3 regions of the Nonomuraea sp. B19D2 genome follow, and region 3 is predicted to be linked to each of the others. Evidence: riboswitches for the same ligand, from Rfam matches in the RefSeq annotation. Region 3 holds a riboswitch; each other region holds the start of a gene.
The links. A riboswitch is a leader RNA that binds a small molecule or an ion and turns the genes downstream of it on or off. The one in region 3 is predicted to bind thiamine pyrophosphate.
Positions count from the first base shown of each region.

Region 1: another riboswitch for thiamine pyrophosphate. It lies ahead of thiO (glycine oxidase ThiO); the one in region 3 lies ahead of tenA (thiaminase II).
Region 2: another riboswitch for thiamine pyrophosphate. It lies ahead of ABN273_RS28180 (purine-cytosine permease family protein); the one in region 3 lies ahead of tenA (thiaminase II).

Region 1 is NZ_JBEFAK010000003.1:355,421-362,904, reverse strand. It holds gene ABN273_RS08300 (FAD binding domain-containing protein) at 1-229, opposite strand, end outside; gene pucL (factor-independent urate hydroxylase) at 235-1,095, opposite strand; gene uraH (hydroxyisourate hydrolase) at 1,098-1,397, opposite strand; gene uraD (2-oxo-4-hydroxy-4-carboxy-5-ureidoimidazoline decarboxylase) at 1,394-1,894, opposite strand; gene pknB (Stk1 family PASTA domain-containing Ser/Thr kinase) at 2,033-3,937, opposite strand; gene ABN273_RS08275 (thiazole synthase) at 4,048-4,803, opposite strand; gene thiS (sulfur carrier protein ThiS) at 4,796-4,996, opposite strand; gene thiO (glycine oxidase ThiO) at 4,993-6,090, opposite strand; TPP riboswitch at 6,080-6,196, opposite strand; gene ABN273_RS08260 (NAD(P)/FAD-dependent oxidoreductase) at 6,245-7,420, shown strand; gene ABN273_RS08255 (Rv2175c family DNA-binding protein) at 7,451-7,484, shown strand, end outside.
Region 2 is NZ_JBEFAK010000016.1:105,604-113,087, forward strand. It holds gene ABN273_RS28175 (methylated-DNA--[protein]-cysteine S-methyltransferase) at 1-126, shown strand, start outside; gene ABN273_RS28180 (purine-cytosine permease family protein) at 92-1,423, opposite strand; TPP riboswitch at 1,414-1,529, opposite strand; gene ABN273_RS28185 (rhodanese-like domain-containing protein) at 1,605-1,928, opposite strand; gene ABN273_RS28190 (winged helix-turn-helix transcriptional regulator) at 2,027-2,461, opposite strand; gene ABN273_RS28195 (MFS transporter) at 2,559-3,941, shown strand; gene ABN273_RS28200 (Fpg/Nei family DNA glycosylase) at 3,957-4,835, opposite strand; gene ABN273_RS28205 (TenA family protein) at 4,901-5,506, opposite strand; gene ABN273_RS28210 (GOLPH3/VPS74 family protein) at 5,530-6,195, shown strand; gene ABN273_RS28215 (LCP family protein) at 6,250-7,484, opposite strand, start outside.
Region 3 is NZ_JBEFAK010000041.1:43,817-51,300, forward strand. It holds gene ABN273_RS45575 (aldehyde dehydrogenase) at 1-45, shown strand, start outside; gene ABN273_RS45580 (hypothetical protein) at 253-492, shown strand; gene ABN273_RS45585 (MarR family winged helix-turn-helix transcriptional regulator) at 632-1,108, opposite strand; gene ABN273_RS45590 (hypothetical protein) at 1,166-1,309, opposite strand; gene ABN273_RS45595 (hypothetical protein) at 1,519-3,285, shown strand; gene ABN273_RS45600 (MFS transporter) at 3,448-4,599, shown strand; gene ABN273_RS45605 (winged helix-turn-helix transcriptional regulator) at 4,647-5,027, opposite strand; gene ABN273_RS45610 (RidA family protein) at 5,156-5,560, shown strand; TPP riboswitch at 5,667-5,762, shown strand; gene tenA (thiaminase II) at 5,754-6,437, shown strand; gene ABN273_RS45620 (AfsR/SARP family transcriptional regulator) at 6,448-7,484, opposite strand, start outside.

The sequences.
Region 1 (7,484 bases), on a different contig from region 3:
CGATGATCGCCGCGTACGGCACCGCCGCCCCGACCCGGCACATGCCGTCCGCCATGTCCCATTCCCGCAGCTCGGCCACCTGGTTGAGGTCGAGCAGCGCCGCCGGCCTGCGTACGTCCATGTTGATCTCGACCATGACGTCGGTGCCGCCCTGGATGGGCACCGCATCAGGCCGGTCCGCCTTGGCGGCCAGCGCCTCTTCCCACGTCGTGGGCCGCAAGAAGTCCATTTCCCCTACTCCCAGGCGAATCCGGCGTCAGGTGTGTCCTCGCGCAGCACGCTGCCCTCGATCAGGCCGTAAGGACGGTCGGCGGCGTAGAAGACCTCGTTCTCGTTGTCCAGGCCGAACGGCGACAGGTCCACCAGGAAGTGGTGCTTGTTCGGCAGCGCGAGCCTGATCTCGCAGATCTCGGGGCAGGCGGTCAGGGCGCGCTCGCCCATGGCGTACAGGGTCTGCTGGAGCGAGAGGCTGTGGGTGCCCGCGAACGCCTCCAGCAGGGACCGCCGCACCTGCTCGTACGACTTGCCGTACGCGGGCGTGTCGCCGGTGTGCCGCCAGCGCGCGGCGACGGCGGTGGCGAGGACGCGGTCGGTGGCAGGCTGGAGCGTGGTGTACTCGTCCACGATGTAACCGTGGAACTCGGACCCGGTCGTGTTCATCACCACCAGGTCCTTCAGCCCGGACACCACCGTGGTCCGGCCGTCCCTGTCGTGGTGGACGACACACGTGCGCACCTCGCCGCCCTCGCGCACGAACGAGTGCGGCCCCTCGCGGCTCCACGCGTACTCGTCGATCTCGACCCTGGCGTGGTGGATCGTCGGCTGCGACTCGGTGAAGTGCCGGGCCAGGACGAGCGCGAACTCCTCGATCTGGCCCACGCCGTGCTCGCGGGCCAGCGCGTACACGGTGTTCTTCTGCGTGTCGGTCGGCAGGACGGCGGCGTTGTCGCCGGTCAGGTGAACGGCCTCCATGTCGCCGGAGAGCGAGGTGCTGACGTTGAGGTCCTTGACGTGGTGCACGGGGCCGTCCCTGACCACGCGGACGAGCCTGGTCTCCGCCTTGCCGTAGCGGTTGGGGCCGAGCCTGACGGACATCACTAGCTCCCTCGGTAGGTGGAGTAGGCGTACGGACTGAGCAGCAGGGGCACGTGGTAGTGCCGTCCGGGGTCGGTGACGGTGAAGGTGACCACCACCTCCGGGTAGAACGTGTCCTCCAGGTAGGCCCCGGTGTCGAAGACGACCCGGTGCACCCCGGCGCCCGGATGCCAGCCCTTGATGCGGCCGTCGTCGTCGGTGCGCCCCTCGGCCACGACCCGGCCGTCGTGCTCCAGGCGTACGTGGACGCCCCGCGCCGGGAGCCCCGTGACCGCGTTCAGCACGTGCGTCGAGAAGCTCATGTTCCCTCCTGCATGAGCTTGCCCAGCCGCAGCCGCGTGATCGCGGCCAGCTCGCCCCGGACGACCGCGCGCTCGCTCTCCTCGTCGTTGCGCAGCCGCTCGCGGAGCCTGGCCAGCATCTGGGCCCCGGTGAGCCCGGTGGCGCAGATCAGGTAGACGTGCCCGAACCGCTCCTCGTACGCCTGGTTGCCCTCGGCGAGCGCCCGGCGTACCTCGTCCTCCACCCCGGACTGCTCCTGCCGGGACCACGACGCCTCCCTGCCGCCCCCGGCGGCCCGCTCCCCGATCCTCGGGTGCGCCGCGAGCGCCTCCAGCACGTCGTCCCACGCGAGATCCCTGACCGCGGCGTCGGCGGTCGCGGCGAGCTCGCCCAGATCCCGGTACGGCCGCAGCGCCGCCACCTTCGCGGCGAAGGCCCGGGAGGCGCAGCAAGTGAGCAGCTCCTCCTCGGCGCCGTCCGGGGATCTTGCGTTGAAGTCGGGCAGTGTGTCGGGCATGTCAGAAGTACACACATGCGCTTCGTGCCCGGTCCATCCGCAAGAACTCCGAACTGAGCGCCCCGATGGCCAGGACTTTTGTGTCATGCTCCAAGTCCCGGCTCCGCCGTGCCCTGTGCGGGCTCCGCGGGGCTCAGCTCACTGCCAGAGGACGACCGTGCTGCCCTGAGGCCGTTCGCTGTTCGGCAGGGGACGCTGGAACTGCACGACGCCGCGATTGCCCAGCCGCTGCACCCGCACCCTGAACCCGAGCGCCTGCAGCTCCGCCCTGGCGTCCTTGACGTCCTTGCCGATCACCGCCGGCACCAGGGCGAACTGCTGGTCGTCACGGGCCTCGTCGTCGTCGCCGCGGAACCAGTCCCAGAAGTCCTGGCACCGCGCCACCGTGATCATGACCTGCGCGCCGGGGTTCACCTCGGACTTCGCCTTGGGCGTCTGGGCGATGACCGTGCACGGCTCGGCGTCGTCGTCGACCTCGTTGACCTGCACCTGGAAGCCCTGCCCGCCCAGAAATCCGGCGGCCTCGTCCTTGGGCATGCCGCCGACGTCGGGCATGACCAGCCCGGCGCTGACGTAGATGTCGACCTTGGCGCCCTCCCGCACCTTCTCGCCCACCTGCGGCGAGGTGCGGATCACCTTGTCCCGCTCGACCTGCTGGTTGGCCAGCCGCTTGACCACGCCCACGGTCAGCCCGGCGACGGCGATCGCGTTGCGGGCCTCGTCGCCGCTCATGCCGGCCGTCTTGGGCACGACGACGCGCTTGGGGCCGAGCGAGGGCACCAGCGTGATCGTGCCGCCCTTCTCCACCTCGGCGCCGGCGACCGGGTCGGTGCGGAGCACCAGGCCCTCGGCCGTCTTCTCGTCGTTCTCGCCCTTGGCCTCCTGCACCTTGAAGCCGGCCGCGACGGCGGTCTTCCTGGCCAGCTCGAGGTTCTTGCCGACCAGTTCGGGCACGTGGACGCGCTCGGGCTGTGCGAAGAACCAGCCGGTCAGCCCCACCGCGACCACCATCACGGCGGCGAGCACCACCAGGAACCAGTTGGGCCTGAACCCACGCCGCTTCGGCATCTCCTCCCGCGGCTGGATCATGGTGTGGGCCGGCGCGGCCTGCGGCATGGAGGGGGCGGCGGAGACCGTGCGGGCGTGCGGCTGGGAGTGGGACATCCGTGGCTCGGTCATCCGCGGGTCGGTCATCCGCGGCAGCATCCGGTGCGCGTCGACGGCCGCCACGAGCATCGCGGTGGCGTCGGCGGGCCGGTCGGCCGGCTCGCGGGCCGTCGCGTGCGCCACCAGCGTGTCGATCAGCGGCGGCACCTCGGGGACCAGCGACGACGGCGCGGGCACGGTGTCGTGGACGTGCCGGTAGGCGACCGACATCGGCGTCTGGCCGTCATACGGCTGCTGCCCCGTGACCAGCTCGAACAGCATAATGCCCGCGGCGTAGACGTCGCTGCGCACGTCGGCGGCGCCGAGGGTGACCTGCTCGGGCGCCATGTAGGCGATCGTGCCGATCATCACGCCCGTACGGGTCTGGTTGGTGGCCTCGATGGCCCTGGCCAGGCCGAAGTCGACGACCTTGACCCGGCCGTCGTCGGTCATCAGGACGTTTTCCGGCTTCACGTCGCGGTGGACCATCCCGGCCTGGTGGGCCGCGCCGAGGGCGGCGAGCACCGGGATCATGATCTCGAGCGCCTCGCGGGCGGGCAGCCTGCCGCGATCGCGCAGGATGTCGCGGAGCGTCCTGCCGGGCACGTACTCCATCGACAGGTAGACGACGTCGTTGTCGGTGCCCTGGTCGAAGACGTGCACCACGTTGGGATGCGAGAGGCTGGCGACCGACTTGGCCTCGCCGATGAACCTCCTGACGAACGCCGGGTCCTCAGCGAGCGAGCTGTGCATGACCTTCAGCGCCACCGTCCGGTCCAGCCGGATGTCCAGCGCGAGGTAGACGGTCGCCATGCCGCCCCGGGCGATCCGGCTCTCGATGCGGTAGCGGCCATCGACGAGTCGCCCGACCAAGGGGTCCGCAGTCGTCGTATCCACCCCGCTGAGTTTACGGGCGTTTTACCACCCGCAGGGCCTTGCCGCCCGAAACCGATGCGGAGACGTTCCCTGCGGAACGCCCCCGCGTTCGCGTCACGACACCGGGCGCCTCAGGGGGTCATCGGGGATGACGCCTCCGCGTAGCGCCTGCGCGGGATGCGGCCCGCGAGCCGCGCCAGCCGGCCCGCCGCCACGGCACCCTTCATGGCCGCCGCCATGAGGTCGGGCCGCTGCGCCCTGGTGACCGCCGTGGCCAGCAGCACGGCGTCGCAGCCCAGCTCCATCGCCAGCGCAGCGTCGCTGGCCGTGCCGATGCCGGCGTCGAGCACCACCGGCACCGAGGCGACCTCGACGATCAGCTCGATGTTGTGCGGGTTGCGGATGCCGAGGCCCGAGCCGATCGGCGCGCCCAGCGGCATCACGGCCGCGCACCCCGCCTGCTCCAGCCGGCGCGCCAGCGCGGGATCGTCCCCGATGTACGGCAGCACCACGAACCCGTCGGCCACCAGCCGCTCGGCCGCGTCGAACGTCTCGATCGGGTCGGGCAGCAGCGTCCGCTCGTCGGCGATGACCTCGAGCTTGACCCAGTTCGTGCCGAGCGCCTCCCTGGCCAGCCGCGCCGTCAGCACGGCCTCGCCCGCGGTGAAGCAGCCGGCCGTGTTGGGCAGCACCTTGATGTCCCGCTTGCGCAGCACGTCGAGCACCGAGCCGCGGGCGTTCGGGTCGAGCCGCCGCATGGCCACCGTGGTCAGCTCGGTGCCGGACGCGGCCAGCGCCTGGTCGAGCACCTCCAGCGAGGGCGCGCCGCCGGTCCCCATGATGAGCCGGGAAGCGAACTTCTCCCCGGCGATGATCAGATCATCCACCTTGCACCGCCGTCAGAACCTCCACCCGGTCATGCTCGCCGAGCGCCGTCGTCTCCCACGAGCTCCGCGTGACCACCTCGTCGTTCACGGCCACGGCCACCCCGGTGGCGGCCGTGGTCAATCTGCGTACGGCCTGCGCCACGGTCATGCCGTCGGCCACCTCGTGCACGGCCCCGTTGATCGTCACAATCATGAAATTTCCCGAAACCTTCCAGGCGTGCACAACGCCGCCAGCTCGCCCTCTTCGCCCAGCAGGATGTCGGCCGTCAGCGGGGCCAGCAGCACGCCGCCCCGATGGTGGCCGGTGGCCAGCGCGAGCCCGGGCGTGCCGCTCGGGCCGATGACCGGCAGGTTGTCCGGCGTGCCCGGCCGCAGCCCGGCCACCACGTCGGCGATCTCCAGCTCGGTGACGCCCGGCACCAGTTCCCTGGCGTCCCGCAGCAGCTCGTACAGACCGCCCGCGGTCACCCGGGTGTCGAACCCCATCTCCTCCTGGGTCGCCCCGACCACCAGCTCGCCGTCGCCCCGGGGGACGAGGTAGACCGGCGTGCCGTGCACGGTGCCGCGTACGCAGCGGGTGAGCAGCGGCTGCGGGGAACGCAACCGCATGATCTGCCCTTTGACCGGCCGCACCGGCACCTCCGCCAGCCCGGCGCTCCACACCCCGGCCGCCAGGACGACCCGCTCCGCCCGCATCTCGGCGCCCTCGCCGAGGCGTACCCCGGTGACCCGGCCGCCGTCGCGCAGCAGCTCGCCGACGCGCGAGCGCACCAGCGGGACTCCCCGCCGGTCGAGGGCGGCGAGCAGCGCCGCCGTCACCCGGCGCGGGTCCACCCAGGCGTCGCCGGGAGCCAGCAGCCCGCCTCGCACGGAGGGGGCGAGCATGGGCTCCAGCCGGCGGCACTCGCGCCCGCTCAGCCGCTCGACGGGCAGCTCCAGCTTCTCCATGTACGTGGCGAGCTCGTCCAGCGCCGCCAGGTCGTCCGTCCCGAACGCCACGTCGAGCGTCCCGTCGGAGCGCAGATCCAGGGCCTCGGTGCCGGCCAGTCCCGCATCGGCGGCCAGCTCGGTGGCGAAGGCGGGCCAGCGGCGCAGCGACGCCACACCCAGCCGCAGCAGCGGCACCTCGGTGTAGGCGACCTCGCTGACCGGCGCCAGCATCCCCGCGGCCGCGTGCGAGGCGCCCGAGGCCGGGGCGGGGTCCACCAGGGTGACAGGCCGTCCGTCGCGAGCCAGCCGCCAGGCCACGGAGAGCCCGACGACCCCGCCGCCCACGATCACATCCATTCGCGCTCCCTTCGCCGGCATGATCCGGATCAGGTGTCTTGCGGTCGAAGGCCCGGTGAAGCCTTCCTCTCAGCCCGGTTACGGCCGGACTCCCGCGCGTCTTTCCGTCCCCAGCCTACGACCTCGCCGCGTCGGCCCGGCACCGCCCTCCGTTATGGTCATGAACGTGAATCATGTCGTGGTGGTAGGAGCCGGCCTGGCCGGGGTGCGCACCGTGGAAGCGCTGCGCGGACGCGGATTCGGCGGAAGGATCACTCTGATCGGTGCGGAGCGCCATCGCCCCTACGACCGCCCGCCGCTGTCCAAGGCCGTGCTGTTCGGCGACGCCGACACCAGCTACGTCGGCACCGACCTGGCCGCGATCGACGTGGACTTCCGCCCCGGCGTCAGCGCCAAGTCGCTGCGCGCGGGCGTCGTGGAGACCACCGAGGGCGAGGTGGGCTACGACGGGCTGGTCATCGCCACCGGGGCCGAGCCGATCAGGCTGCCCGGCGACGGCCCCCAGCACGTGCTGCGCACGCTCGACGACGCCCATGAGCTCAGGGCCATGCTCGTCCCAGGCGCCCGCGTCGCGGTCATCGGCGCGGGCTGGATCGGCGCCGAGGTGGCCACCGCCGCCCGCCGCGCCGGATGCGCGGTGACCGTGATCGAGGCGGGCCCGGCGCCGCTCGCGACCGCCGTCGGCGCCGAGATCGGGGCCCGCACCCAGCGCTGGTACGACGACATCGACCTGCGGCTCGGCACCATGGTCGACTCCGTGGACGAGGGCGGCGTGCGCCTGGTCGGCGGCGAGTTCGTGGCGGCCCACGTGGTCGTCACCGGCATCGGCGTGCGGCCGGCCGTCGAATGGCTCACCGGCGCCGACATCGACCTGCACAACGGCGTGGTCGTGGACGAGCACCTGCGTGCCTCGCTGCCCGACACGGTCGCCGTCGGCGACTGCGCCGCCTGGTGGTCGCGCCGCTGGCAGACCAGGCTCAGGGTCGAGCACTGGGACACCGCGCTCAACGCCCCCGAGGTCGCCGCCGCGAGCCTGCTGGGCGAGGACGTGGCCTACGATCCCGTTCCGTACTTCTGGTCGGAGCAGTTCGGGCACATGGTGCAGTACGCGGGCCATCATCCGGCGGGGGAGCGGCTCGTCTACCGTGGCGACCCGGAGGGCAAGTGGTCGGCCGTCTGGCTCACGGCCGACGACGTCGCCGCGGCGGTGCTCGCCGTGGACCGGCCGCGGGACCTCGTACAGGGGCGCAGAATCATCGACGCGGGACACCGGCTCGACGTGGAACGCCTGGTAGATCCAGATGTCCCTCTACGGGATTGTGTTGTTTGAGCAAGCACGCCATGTGGTAGTTGTGGTTTCGTGACGCTTTCTGTTGCACAGATCGACCGGGAGA
Region 2 (7,484 bases), on a different contig from region 3:
GTGTGCGTGATCGTGCCGTGCCACCGGGTGGTGCGCGAGGACGGCGGGCTCGGCGACTACGCGGGCGGCCCCACGGCCAAGCAGCACCTGCTCAACGTCGAGAAGCGCGCGTCAACGAGCCGATGAGCAGCGCCACCAGCGCGGCCACGACGGCCGCGCCGAGCGCGCCGTTCATCCACGGCTGCCGGGTGAAGCCGATGGCCTCGCGGGCCGACTGCCAGAAGGCGTCCCACTTCGGGACCGTGGGCGTGGAGGTCGTCAGCCAGTACGCGACGAAGCCAAGGGCCCACGGCACCAGCCTCGACCAGCGCGCGGGCGCGTTCTCCGCGGTGTTCCAGCCGCGCGAGCCGCCGAGCACGAAGTAGTCCACGGCCAGCACCGCGAACATCGGCACGAACACCGCCCCGATCACCCCCAGGAACGCCCCGTACGAGGTGACGTCCACGAACAGGGCGATCGCGACGGTCAGCACGCCGATGGCGGTGGAGAAGATGCGCCGGTCCACGCGCGGCATCAGGTTCTGCAGCGAGACCGTGGTGGAGTAGACGTTGGCGAACGACTGGTCGGTCTCGCGCAGCACCAGGATCGCGAAGAACAGCGCGCCCAGCGGCACCGCGACGAACGGGCCGAACACCGACGTCCCATCGGCCAGCACCGCGTCCGCCCCCGCCATGGCCACCGCGTACACGCCCAGCCCCAGGCATGCCACCTGCGCCAACGTGTACCCGCCGACCACGCCGGTGAACGCGGCCCCGCTCGACCTGGAGTGCCGGGCGAAGTCCGCCGCCATCGGCACCCACGACACCGACAGCGCGATCACGTAGTCGACGGCCGGGGCGAACGCCGCCCAGGACCCGCCGGTGTGCACGGGGGCCCGGGTCAGGAAGAACCAGGCGAACCACACCAGCGACACGATCACGCCGATGGTGACGTACCGCCGCAGGATCCGCACCGACCCGAGCGGCCAGATCGTGAGCGCGGTGGTCAGCGCTCCGGCCGCGATCACCCACACCGCGTACGGCACCGCGCCGAAGATGGCACCGGCGGCCTTGGCGATGACCCACAGCTCGAACGCGCCCCAGCCGATCATCTGCACGATGTTCAGCACCGTGGGCACGTACGAGACCCGCGCGCCGAACAGCCCCCGCAGCAGCACCATCGCGGGCTCCCCCGTCCGTGTGCCCGGGATGGCGGACAGGCCGACCATGGCCGTGCCGATCAGGCTGCCCACCACGACGGCCACCAGCGCGGCGGCCAGGCTGAGCGGGGCGCCGCCGAGCGGGTCGAGCAGGAGCAGCGCTCCGGAGAAGCCCAGAAGGCTCACGCCGAGGTTCGCCCAGAGCGCACCCTGGTCGAGCACGCCCAGCGTCTTCGGCGGCCTGCCCTCGAGGGTCAGGGGAACTTCGTCGGCGACATGCGTCATCGCACACTCCCTACGCCGGCATTACCCGGACAGGTTCAGGCGGTCGGCAGCGGATCGTGTGCTGCCCTCTCAGCCCGGTGAACCCCGAGCTCCCGCGACGATCTGAAGTTGGCGCCCTCATCATGCCCTAGTGGCGGCAGAAACGCCACAGGGAGGCTTTACATGTGCTTTGAGAAGATTTTTAGGCCACGAAGGGCGTCTGCCCCGTTTCGCTGACCATCGGGCGACGCGCGAACTCCCACGACTGCATGCCGCCACCGACGTTGACCGCGTCGCGCCCGAGCTGGTTGAGCCAGGCCGCGACCTGCAGGGACCGGCCGCCAACCCGGCAGACGACATAGACCGTCCGGTCGCCGGGCACCTCGTCGACCCGCCCTTGGATCTGGGTCATGGGGATGTGGACAGCCTCCGGCGCGTGCCCGGCGACCCACTCGTCCTGCTCTCGGACGTCGAGCAGGTAGGCGTCGTCGGGAACGGCACTGGCTTCGATCTCAGGAACGGTCATGACTCCATCATCTCGCGGCGAGGGAGCGCCGCCGCCTGGAGGAGGAGCGACGAAGGAGCGACGGGGGAAGGCGGCGGCATCTGGCGACCGAGCCCGCCTCACGGAGTGAGGCCATCAACACGCGAGTCGTAGGCGGCACGCGCTTCGGCGATCTCCCGCTGGTGCTCCTCCGTCCAGGTGACCAGCGCCTTTATGGTCTGGTGCAGCGTACGGCCGAGCGGCGTCAGCGCGTAGTCGACCCTGGGCGGCACGACGGGGTGGACCGTGCGGCTGACCAGGCCGTCGCGCTCGAGCTGGCGCAGGGTCACGCTGAGCATGCGCTGGCTGACGCCGTCGATCTCGCGGCGGAGCTGGGTGAAGCGCAGGCTCTGGCAGTCGAGCAGGGCGATCACCAGCAGCGACCACTTGTCCGCGATGCGGTCGAGTATCTGGCGGACCTCGCAGTCCTCGCGGGTGTCCCACTGGCGTACGTCGTAGTCGGCTTCCACGGTGCTGTCGCAGTAACCGAGTGATTCCGAAGTGCCTTCTTCCATGACATTTCATGTTGGCTGATGATGTGTCCGGTTACAAGAGAGAACCGAAATGCCTAGAAGTAACCGGGAGTTTGTTATGCCTGCTCGCTCTTGGGGCGTGCTGATTGTTTTGTGCGGAGCCATCTTTCTCGAGGGCATCGACGTGGCCATGCTCAACGTCGCCCTCCCGTCCATCAGGGCTGACCTGGGGCTGTCAACGGGGGTGCTGAGCGGGGTCGTGAGCGCGTACGTGCTCGGCTACGGCGGCTTCATGCTGCTCGGCGGCCGGGCGGCCGACCTGCTGGGCCGGCGGCGGATGTTCCTGCTCTGGCTGGGGGTGTTCCTGGCCTTCTCCGGGCTCGGCGGATTCGCTCATGAGGGGTGGGTGCTGCTGGTGGCCAGGTTCGTCACGGGGGTGGCCGCCGCGTTCATGACCCCGGCCGGGCTCTCCCTGCTCACCACGACCTTCCCCGAGGGCCCGCGGCGCAACCGGGCCCTGCTCATCTACGCCGGCACGGCGGCGGGCGGCTTCGCGCTCGGGCTGGTGATCGGCGGCCTGCTGACCGCGTTCGGCTGGCGCTGGGTCTTCTTCGCGCCCGTCCTGCTGTCGCTGGTGATCCTCCTCGCCGCGATCCCGCTGCTCAAGGATTCCCCTTCCGAGTCTCGCGGCGGCGGCTTCGACGCGGCGGGCGCTCTGAGCGTCACGGGCGCGATGATGCTGCTGGTCTACGGGGTGGTACGCCTCGAGCACCCGTCCGACGGCTGGCCGCTGACGGTGGCCGCCTTCCTCGGTGGCCTGGCGCTGCTCGGGACCTTCGTGGCCGTGGAACGCCGCTCCGCCCGCCCCCTGGTCCGCCTGGGCATACTCAGGTCGGGCGCCCTCGTCCGGGCGAACGTGCTGGCCGCCCTGCTCACCGCCTCGTTCTTCGGCTTCCAGTTCCTGGTCACGCTCTATCTGCAGGAGCTGCGCGGCTGGTCCACCATCCAGACGGGCCTGGCCCTGCTGGCGGCGGCCGCCGACGTGATCCTCGCCCCGACGCTCACGCCGTGGCTGGTCAACCGGTACGGCAACGCCAAGGTCGTCCTGGGCGGCCTGCTGTCGGGGCTGCTGGCGTACGCGCTCTTCCTCGGGGTGGGGCTCGACTGGACGTACGCGGCCATGCTGCCCTCGATGCTGCTGATCGGCCTGATGTTCGCCTTCGTCTACGGCCCGCTCACGATCGTGGCCACGGACGGCATCGCGCCGGAGGAGCAGGGGCTGGCGAGCGGTCTCATCAACACGTCGTTCCAGTTCGGCGCGGCCCTGGGCCTGTCGATGGTCACCGCGGTCAACGTGGCGGCCCTGGGCGACGGGACCACGGCGGAGGCCGGCCTCACGGCGCTGCGCACGGCCCTGGCGGTCCCGGTGACGGCCACCCTGCTGGGCGCGGTGGTGGCGGCCATCGGCCTGCGCAGGCGCACGGGGACCCGGGAGGCGGACCGGGTGCCGGTCGGCGCCTGAGCACCCACGCAGGGGTCATTTGAGCAGCCGGGACAAGCGCCGATCGGCGAGGGGCTTGCCGCCGGTCTGGCAGGTGGGGCAGTACTGCAGGGACGAGTCGGCGAAGGACACCTCGCGGATGGTGTCGCCGCACACGTCGCACGGCTGCCCCGTCCTGTTGTGGACGCGCAGCCCGGACTTCTTCTCCGCCTTGAGGTCCTTGGCCGCCAGCCCGTGCGCCCGCTCCACCGCCTCTCTCAACGTGGTGATGATGGCCTCGTGCAGGTCGGCGATCTGCGCGTCCGTCAGCGACGACGCGATCTTGAACGGGGACATCCTGGCCGCGTGCAGCACCTCGTCCGAGTACGCGTTCCCGATGCCCGCGATGACCTTCTGGTCGCGCAGCAGCCCCTTGATCTGGGTGCGGTTGCCGCTCACGATGCGCTTGAGCGCTTCCACGGTGAAGGACTCGTCGAGGGGGTCGGGACCGAGGGAGGCGACACCGGGGATGTCTTCCGGATTTTTCGTGACATAGACGGCGAGACGCTTCTGCGTCCCCGCCTCCGTCAGCTCGAACCCGGGCGCCAGCCCCTCCTCATCGGGCGCCAGCCGGACCCGTACCGCGAGCGGCCCCTTGCCGGGGCGCACGGGCTTGGCGCCCGAGAGGTCGTCGCGCCAGCGCAGCCAGCCCGCTCTGGCCAGATGGATGATCAGGTGAAGGCCGTCGCAGTCGAGGTCGAGGAACTTGCCGTGCCTCGACACGCTGGTGACGGTCAGCCCGCCCAACGCGGTCACGGGCGGGTCGAACGTCTTGAGCGCCTGGATGGCCACCACGTCGACCCCCAGGACCGTACGACCCACCGCCCGCTCGCGCAGGAAGTGGGCGAGAGACTCCACTTCGGGAAGTTCCGGCATGCCACCAGGGTACGGCGCACACCGAACCGTCCACAGCCTGTGGAAACCGTGTCAGGCGAACACGGCTACGGCACGTCCCAGAAGGCCAGCTCGTGCGCCATGCCCTCGGCGAACAGCGCCTCCGCCCGCGCCGGATCCGGCCCCGCCTCGTCGATCATCTGCGCGATGCGCACGGTCAGCGCTTCGAACCCCGGATCCGCGTACGTGTCCACCCAAGCCCGATATCTCGGCTCAGCGGGCGGATTCTCCGCCAATATCCGCCCAAGACTCGAATATCCCCACATACACGGATAAAGCGCGGCCAGCCCCTCCCCATACGACGCCGCCGACTCCAGCAGGAACGCCGTGTACGCCGCGCACGCCGGCCCCTTCACCGCCCCCTCCAGATCGGCCCCGAACTCCGCCGACATCGACCTGTGCAGGCTCAGCTCGTCGTGGTACGTGGTGTGCGCCAGGTCCACCAGGTCACCCAGATGCCCGGCGGGAGCCTGCCAGGCCAGCCGCGCGAAGACCCGTACGTAGTCGAGCAGGAACAGGTAGTCCTGCTCCAGCCACGACCTGAACACCGGCTCGGGCAGGTCGCCACGCCCGATGCCGGCCACGGTGGGGTGCTCGAGCTGCGCCTTGAGCAGCGGGCGGCCGATGGCGTGCAGCTTCTCCGAGATGGTCATGGTTGGGAGGTTAGTGTCGAAGCATGACTGTGACGATCGCCGAGGAAGTCCTCCTGCTCGCCTACAGCGAAGACGGCATGCCACTGATCAGCTGGCCCCAGCTGGTTCCCGCGCTCGCCGGCGCCATCCTCGCCGAACTCGCCATCCGCGAACGGGTGGAGGTGTCGGACGAGAAGGTGACACTCAAGGACGCGTCCCCGCTCGGCGACGCCGAGCTGGACGCCGCGCTCGCCCGCATCGCCGCGGAGAGCACGGAGCAGAAGCCGGTCTGGTGGATCCAGCAGCTGCGTTCGGCCGAGTTGCGCCAGCGCCTGCTCTCCAGGCTGGCGGAGTCGGGCGTGCTGTCGGAGCAGCGGGCCAAGCGGATGATCATCTTCACCACCATGCGCTGGCCCGAGGCCGACCCGAGCGTGGAGGGGGAGGTCAGGGACCGGGTGCACAGCGTCCTGGCGGGCGCGGACCCGGACGCCCGCACGGCCGCCCTGATCGCGATCGTGCACGCGGCCAAGCTCGACCGCGAGGTCTTCCCTGAGGGGAGCGAACAGCGCGTCGCCGAGATCATGGAGGGCGCCTGGGCCGGTGCCGCGGTCGCCAAGACGATCGCCGGCGTCCAGGCGGCCGCGATGGCCGCCGCGAACGTCGTCATCATCACCACCACGACCACCACGACAGGCTTGCTCTCCAACTGAAAAGCAACGGCGGCCCGCCGGACACCGGCGGGCCGCCGAAGCCGACAACACCGGTCACTTGCTGTCGATGATGTCCTGGGGAACCGGCTTGTCGTTCTTCAGCGCGTCGAAGAGGGCCAGAGCCTTGACCCGGTCCCACTTGACCGCCGTGCCGCCGCTGGGGACGGGCTCGTTCCCGCCGAACGGCACCACCGTCGTCACGGGGCTGTCGCCCATCGCCAGTCCCAGCGACAGCATGTCGAACGCCCCCGTCCCGTCGTCGACCGCGACCGCGTCGGTGGCGCTCATCGCCAGCGGGATCGACGTGAACGGGTTGATCAGCACCCCGGGACTGGCCGCCTTCTTCACGACCGCGCCCAGGAACTGCCGCTGCCTCTTGGTCCGCTCGAAGTCGGGCAGCGCGCCGCCCTTGCGCGTCCGCACGTATCCGAGGGCCTGGGCGCCGTTGAGCATCTGCGTGCCCTTCTTCAGCTTGAGCCCCGCCTTCGGGTCGTCCACGGCGGCCCGTACGTTGATCTCGACCCCGCCGATGGCGTCCACGATGTTCACGAACCCGGCGAACCCGATCTCCATGTAGTGGTCGATCCGCACCCCGGTGACCGTCTCCACGGTGCGGACCAGCAGCTGCGGCCCGCCGTTGTAGGCGGCGTTGAGCTTGTCGCGCCCCTTGCCGGGGATGGTGACCGCCGAGTCGCGCGGCAGGCTGACCAGCGTCGGCTTGTCACCGGTGTCGGGAATGTGCAGCAGCATCATCGAGTCCGTACGCTGCCCGACCGCCCTGCCCGTGGCCAGCTTCTTCCGCTGGGCGGCCGACAGGCCCTTGCGGCTGTCGGAGCCGACGAGCAGCCAGTTGGTGCCGGGAGTGTCGGCGACCCGGCCCTGGTAATCGTCGAGCACGCCCTCGATGCCCGTGATCCGGGAGTTGATCCAGAAGAACAGGCCGACGGCCGCCACGAGCAGGACGACCAGCAGCCCGGCCACGATCTTCAGGACGGTCTTGCCGGACATCCGCCCGCGCGTTTTCGTGGGCCCGGACGGCTCGCCGCCCTTCGAGCGCAGCGGCCGGACCGGGCTGTTGCCGGAGCGCGCCCTGCCGTACACGCGCGAGCCGGCCCTGGGCGGCTCATTCGAGGAGGAGCCGGGCTCGGGAATCTGCGAGGCCGCCGGCAGCTTGTGTGTGGGCGCACCCGGCCCCCCGAACGGGACCTCGTGGGCCGGCGCACCCCCTGAGCGCAGGCCGTCATTGGGCTTGGGTGGCAGCGGGCGGCCGTCGCCTGGTGACCGCATGG
Region 3 (7,484 bases):
GAGGGCCTGGCGGCCTACCAGCAGATCCAGACCGTCTATGTGTGATTCGCTATAGACGTTCTCGTATGTGTTTGAGCGGAAGATGCATGGACCGTCTCATCAGCGGAAGCGACGATGTGACCATGTTGATTCTGGCTCTTGTCGCACTCGCCCTGCACGGCGCCCTCGCGGGCCAGTTCTACCGGTGCTTGACGGGGTCTCGGAGCGTCGCACGCGATCTCGGGAGGCAATTTCCGCTTCAGCAATCGGCTTATGCTCGAAGTGATTGCCTTCAGAAAGGAGATCACAGTGACGGTGAGATCCTTCCCGCTCACATTGCGCGTTACGGTGAGCGAAGCAACTCCGGACGACATCAGGACGACGGCGGTGGCGCGCGCCCTTGAGTTCTTCGGTTCGGGTACCGAGCTGGACGTGATCAGCGCTGAGGCCGAGCCGGATCAGGAGCGCGAGGGCCACTACTGCGCGACCGTCGTCTTTCGGAAAGTCGCCTGACGAGCCTCTGCCTGCTCGGCGGGCGCGCTGGCCCGCGTCGTCCCGTAGACAGCACCTGGGGTCAGCGCGCCGGCATCCGTCCAGTGCGGTGATCTCTTCGACGAAGAGTACGCCGGGCGGCCTCGCGCTGCCCGGCGGGTCAGCGGTTGGGGGAGGCGGCGTCGCCCGGCTCCATGAAGACCTGCGGGACCTGGTTGTCCTCGACCACGCGGCCCAGCAGCCCGGCCAGCGCGGCGCGCTCGTCCGCCGCCAGGCCCGAGGGGAGCTCGTCGATCCGGCGGCAGGTCTCGGTGTAGAACGACTCGACCAGCTCGCCGCCCTGCTCGGTGAGCGCCACCCGCACGGCGCGCCCGTCGCGCGGGTCCGGCTCGCGGCGCACCAGGCCGCGCTGGGCGCTGCGGTCGACCAGCTCGGTGAGGCTGGACTTGGCCAGGTGCAGGATCCCGCCCAGCTCGCTCATCCCGTACGGCTGCGCCATCAGCACGCACAGCAGCTGCCCCTGCTGCGAGGTGATGCCGTACTCGCGCGCCGACTCGGCGTACACGGCGCTGACCAGGAAGGAGGCGCGCACCAGCGCGGAGACGACCCCCATGTGCTCACCCGTTGCCTTGACCATGTCGCCGACCCCCGGATTGATTCGGAACGCGAACGATCAGTCTAGCAAGGCTGGAGTTCAGGTAGGCGGCCCGGCCACCAGCAGGTCACAGCGCCCGCCCGGTGCCGTGCACACGACCAGCGCCGTGTCGGCGTCGGGAACGTGCACCGGACGATCGCCAGGTCCGTGGCCTGTCAGCACGGCGACCGGCGGGGCGTTCATGGCCCCACGTCATCCGCGTACGTGACCGCAAGGAATTTGAATCAGCCTTGAGAATGAGCCTCCGGAAATATGGACGGCTGCTTCGCGCTGGACGACACGCACGGCCACTACGATTCGCATCTGGGCCCAACGAACAATTAATCGGCGAATTCGAAGAAAGGCCGGCCGTGAGGGAGACATCGGGCGATCCAAAGGCGCCTGGAGCGGGCATGCGTGCATTGCGCGGGCGGCGGACGCTGTCGCTGATTACGGTGACGAGCCTGGCGCTGGGCGGCAACGCGGCCGCGGCCGGAGCCGACACGAATCCATTCGCGCAGCCCAGGAAAGTGACCGTCCTCGGATTCGGGGCCGTTCCGAACGACCGCAGGGACGACACCGCGGCCATGCAGAAGGCCGCCGACTACCTGTGTACGCACCCGGGCACGACACTGGTTTACCCGCCGGGTGTTTACCACGTCGACAGGGTCGTGAACACCGCGGATCTCACGGCCGATCCCAGGACGTGGACGATTCTGTATGACAAATGTGAAAACGTGAAGATCGCCGGTATTCACGCGAAAATCGAAGTCAAGGGCGACTTCACGAAGACAGCGGCAGGCAGCTATGGAGACAACCTGTTCGCCCCGGACAAGATGGCGACGACGCCGTTCTACTTTCAGGACGCCCGCGGCTTGAAGCTGTCCGGATTCGAGATCGACGGAAACGTCGAAAAGATGACGCAGTCAGTTCCGCAAGGGGGACGCCTGGCCGAGGCCTCGGAGCACGCGGTCCACATCGGCGGCAGCGTCAATCACGCCAGCCAGAACATCACGCTCACCGGCCTTCACCTCCACCACATGGCAGCCGACGGCATCCTGCTGGGGTCGGGCAGGGACATCACGATCCGTCATGTGCAGAGCGCCAACAACATCCGTCAGGGCCTGACCATCGGACAGGGCCGCAATGTGCTGGTCACCCAGAGCACCTTCCGCGATACCGGCGTGGTGGGCACCAGCCCTGACAGCTACCCTCTGCACTCTCCTGGGCGAGGCGTGGACATCGAGCCCGAGTGCACCCCCAAGGACGCCGAATGGGGCCAGTACGAGAGCGGCCGGCAGGTCGATGCCTGCAACGATGCGGTGGGGATGACCGGCAACATCCTGTTCGACCACGTGCGGGTCACCGGCAACCTCGGCGGCGGGATCGCCATGCCGCACGGCGAAAGCTCGGCGAACGTGACGGTACGCCACTCCTTCCTGCGAAATCCGCTGGGCAAGAGCGGCGACGTGGTGGACATGGGCATCGTCGGCGGGGTCGTGGAGGACTCTGTGCTCGATGGCCAGAACGGATTCGCTGTGGCCTGTGCCACCAGAGGCTCTGCGGTGCAGCTGACCTCGCCGATCTGGGAGCGCTATCTGCGAGATCTGGCCAATGACCCCTCTCCGGTCGCCCGGGGCGTCCACCGGCAGACCGATCCGACCTTCTCCAGCACCGTGCGGCGCAACACCATCAAAGGCCAGGGCCCGAAATTCCTGTGCCAGGACGCGACGCCCGTGATGAGGATCACCGACAACAAGATCAAGGGCACCCTGCTCCCGGCACCCCCGGAAACCACGTACTACCCGACCTTCGGCCACCTGATCGTCTTCTCGGGCACGCCTGACGCCCTGTGCAGCACGACCAACGCATGGGGGAAGGAGATCACCATCGAACGCAACGACATCTTCATCCCGCGCGCCGCACCCACCGGTCAGCCCTACGGCCAGATCAACTACTGCGGGAAGTCCATCAAACTCGCCGACAACGTCTACCGCACTGATACGGAAGATCCCGCCCGTCCCCTCTGGGTCTACTACAACCGCGCCCAAGGCGTGGGGTCGGTGACTCAGGACTGCTTCCCGGCCGGCGGAGCGATCGTCGCGGTGGACGAAAATCACGTGCCTTATCCGCTCACCGATCGGGGGACACAGAAATGCCTGACGTTGCCCCAGCCATAGGCAGGGAAGACTGATCCGCCGGCCCTCTGAATCCTGTTGCAGCGGGACTGGTGAGCCTGCTGAGGTACGTGCATGGACAGTGCCACTGAGCAGGTGCAACGGGCGAGGACAGGAAGAGACCGTACGATCCCCCGACAACCGGCTCCATGGCACAGGCTGGCGGTGCTCGGCGCCCTGATGCTGGCCGCCCTCACCTTCAACACCGCGGAGAACCTGCCGGTCGGCCTCCTGGAGCTCATTTCCGAAGACCTGCGGGTGTCCCTGTCAGCGGTCGGTCTCCTGGTCACCGGTTACGGCGTGACGGTGGCCGTCGCATCGGTGCCGATCGCCCACGTCGTGCGGGCCGTGCCCCGACGTTATGTGCTCACGGGACTGCTGGCCGCGCTCGTGGTGTCCAGTCTTGTTGCGGCGCTGGCCCCCTCTTACTGGCTGCTCCTGGTGGCGCGGCTGCTGACCGCGCTCGCCCAGGCGCTGTTCTGGGCCGTAATGGGGCCGGTCGCGGTGGGCCTGTTCGCGCCCGAGGTCCGGGGGCGTGTGATCGGGGCGTTGTCCGTCGCTGGTTCGCTCGCTCTCGTGCTGGGCGTTCCCGCTGGGACCTGGCTGGGCCAGCAGAGTAACTGGCAGGTGCCCATCGCCATGCTGGCGGCTCTGGGGCTCTGTTCTTTGGTGACGATCGCCGTTCTGCTACCGACTTCGCGTCCGGAAGAAGAGCCAGCCGCCTACGCGACCAGTCCCGACGTGTGGCGGTTCTGGACGGTGCTGGCGGCCGGGACCTTGTCCGCCACCGGGGCGTTCACGGGATACACCTACATCGTGACGTTCCTGGGCGACGTGAGCGGGTTCTCCCCGAGCGCGGTCAGCGCCCTGTTCGTGGTTTTCGGTGTCGCGTGTCTGGCCGGAGTGAGCATCACCGCGGCGTTTTTGGACCGCTTTGCGCAGTCCGCGCTGGCCACCGCCGTGGCCACGCAGGCGGTGGGGATGCTCGGCCTGTACGCGTTCGGCGCTCATCCGGTGGCGGCGGTGGTGTTCCTGGTGTTGATGGGCGGTGCACTCGGGCCGGTGTTCATGACCACGCAGAACGCGATGCTGCACTGCGCCCCGGGCCGCACGGACATCGCGCTCGCAGCGAACTCCGGTGCCTACAACGCCGGCATCGCAGCGGGTGCCGCGCTTGGGGGACTGGTCCTGCCGCTCGCCGATGTACGGGGCACCTTCCTCGCTGGTGGGCTGCTGACTGCCGGGGCGTGCGCGGCCCTGCTCGGCGGCGAACTGCTACGTGGGCGCCGTCGTCCAGAACGCTCAACACGCCGATGATGGACGCCGATCTTGCTAGGGGCACCGGCGTCGGGGTGGGGGAGCCGTCAGGCGTCGAAGCGCCGGCGGGCGGTCTCGATGTGGCCGAAGTACTGGTGGGTCCAGCCGCAGATGAGATCAACCGTGGCGCGCAGGGCCTGGCCCGGCTCGGTGAGGGTGTACTCGACTCGCGGCGGCACAGTGGGATGCACCTTCCGCTCGGCCAGGCCGTTGCGCTCCAGCATGCGCAGGTTCTGGGTGAGCATCTTGTGGCTGATGCCCTCGACCTCGTCGCGCAGCTCGATGAAGCGGAGGGTGCGCTCACCGAGAGTCTCGATGATAAGCAACGCCCACTTGTTGGCGACATCAGAGAAGATCTCCCGCGCCAGGGAGTCCGCGCGCCTCAGGTCCGCTTCGTCAGCCGTGCCCGCGAACTGCTTGGTCACCATCAGGTTCCCCAGTCTCTAAAAAGTGCGTTCTTCCACGTCAGCGAACACTCTCCTATGGTTTCTGAGTAACCGCAAGAGAGCACGGGCGCCCTCCGGCGCCTCGATCACCTAACCGATCAGGAGATCTCGTGGCTGTTTCGCTCATCAACCCTGACAGGCATGTCCAAGTCCCGCTCTACCACCACGTCGCGGTGGCGAGGGGGAGCAGGCAGGTCCACATCGCGGGACAGGTCGCCTGGGACGAGAACGGCGAGCTCGTGGCACCGGGCGACCTCGCAGGGCAGGTCACCCAGGTCTACCGCAACGTCGCCAAAGCGCTGGACGCGGCCGGAGCGACGTTCCACGACGTCGTCCGCTTCACGTGGTACGCCGCAGGCTGGAAGAGAGAGATGTACGACGCCTTCAACGCGGGCATCGAACAGGCGGCCCGCGAGTTCGACATCGCCACGCCGCCGGCCGCGCTGATCGGGGTGGACGTGCTTTTCGAGCCCGGCATCCTCATCGAGGCCGAAGTCACCGCGATCATCGATTGAAGCGGTCACACCAGGTGCGAGTAGTGGGGGATCCGATGCCCGGCTTGGTGCCGTTGGGCACGGAGGCCGGCCGCGAGCGCCGGTCATCTCGCCGTCTGCTAACGTTGCCCGCGACGCGGGGTGCCCGGCGCGCCGGGCTGAGATCACACCCGTCGAACCTGATCTAGTTCGCACTAGCGAAGGGACGTCATCGGTGACCTTCTCCGAGAAGATCTGGACGCGCACGGCCACGCTGCTCGAGGCGATCCACGACCACCCGTTCAACACCGCGCTGCGCGACGGCACCCTCGACCGGGACCGCTTCGCGTTCTACCTGGTCCAGGACGGGCGCTACCTGGTGGCGTACGCCAAGGTGCTCGCGACCGCCTCGGCCCGCGCCACCGACCCGGCCGACGCCGCGTTCTTCGCCCAGAGCGCGCACACGGCGCTGGTCGTCGAGCGCGGCCTGCACGCCGGCTACCTCGAGGAGTTCGGGCTGACGGCCGAGCAGACGGCGGGCATCGCCACCTCGCCGACCTGCCTGGCCTACTCCTCCTACCTCCAGGCCACGGCGCTCGCCGCCCCGCTGCCGGTGCTCGCCGCCGCCGTGCTGCCGTGCTTCTGGGTGTACCAGGACGTCGGCGCGGCGCTGCTCGAACGCACGGCGGGTGCCGCCGGGCACCCGTACCGGACCTGGATATCCACCTACTCCGACCCGTCCTTCGCGGCCTCGGTGGAGCAGGCCAAGGCGCTCGTGGACCGGCTGGCCGAGCTCGCCGACCCGGGGACGCGCGGGGCGATGGAGGAGGCGTTCTGCCGGGCCACCGAGTACGAGTGGATGTTCTGGGACAGCGCCTGGCGCCTCGAGACCTGGCCCACGGCGCAGTGGCTCGCCTGACACCCCGCCGTCACGCGTACGAGTCGCTGAGCTCCCTGCGCAGCTCGAGGGCCTGGTGCAGGTAGTGCCGGGCCAGCGCGGCACGCCCGGACGAGCGGTACAGCTCGCCCAGTGTCTGGTACGTGTCGGCCTCCCCGCTCCGGTCACCGAGCTGCTGGAAGATCATCAGCGAGCGCTCCAGCTGGTCGGAGCCGTCCAACCGGTCGCCCCTGGCCACCTGGAGCCCGCCGAGGTTCCGCATCGCGTACGCGCCGCAGTGCCGGTCCCCGAGCGACTCGAAGATGTCCAGCGCGTGCCCCTGGTAGCGCATGGCCCGCTCGGACTCGGCGACCAGGTCGTACAGGCGGCCGAGCTGTATCGACACGCAGCCCTCGCGGTGGGCGTCGCCGAGCTCCTCGGCCAGCCGCAGCGCGTCCCCGAGCCACCGCGAGGCCTGGCGCACGTCACGCAGCGACAGGTAGACGCGCCCGATCGCCTGCCGCGCGTACGCCTCGCCGCTCCTGTCGCCGATGGCCAGGAACATGGCCAGCGCGTGCCTGAAAGACCCCAGCGCCTTGAGGTGCCGGTTGGAGAACTGGTTGACCGCCGCCAGCCCGCAGATCGAGATCGCCTCGCTCCGGATGTCGCCCAGTTCGTGGAAGATGGCCCGCGCCCGCCTGAACATCTCGCCGGCCTCGGCGTACCGGTCCTGGTAGACGCAGACCTGGGCCAGGCCGCGGAGCATGGCCGCCTCGCCGTGGCGGTCGCCGGCCGCGCGGGCGCTGTCCAGGGCGATCCGGTGCGTGGCCTGCCACTCGTCCAGGAGGCAGTGCAGGTCGAAGTACGGGACCAGCGTCGCGGCCAGCCCCCACGCGGACTGGGCCAGGCCCGCGCCGGCGGCCAGCCGTACCGCCTCCACAAGGGACTCCCGCTCGGCGTCGAACCACGACAGGGGCTCGGCGGTCAGGCGGCCGAGGGTCTCCCGCGCCAGGCTCCAGCGGGGCGCCCCGTCGGACGTCAGCCCGAACAGGGTCGTCGGCAGCCGCGTGGCGGCGTGCTCGGCGGCGG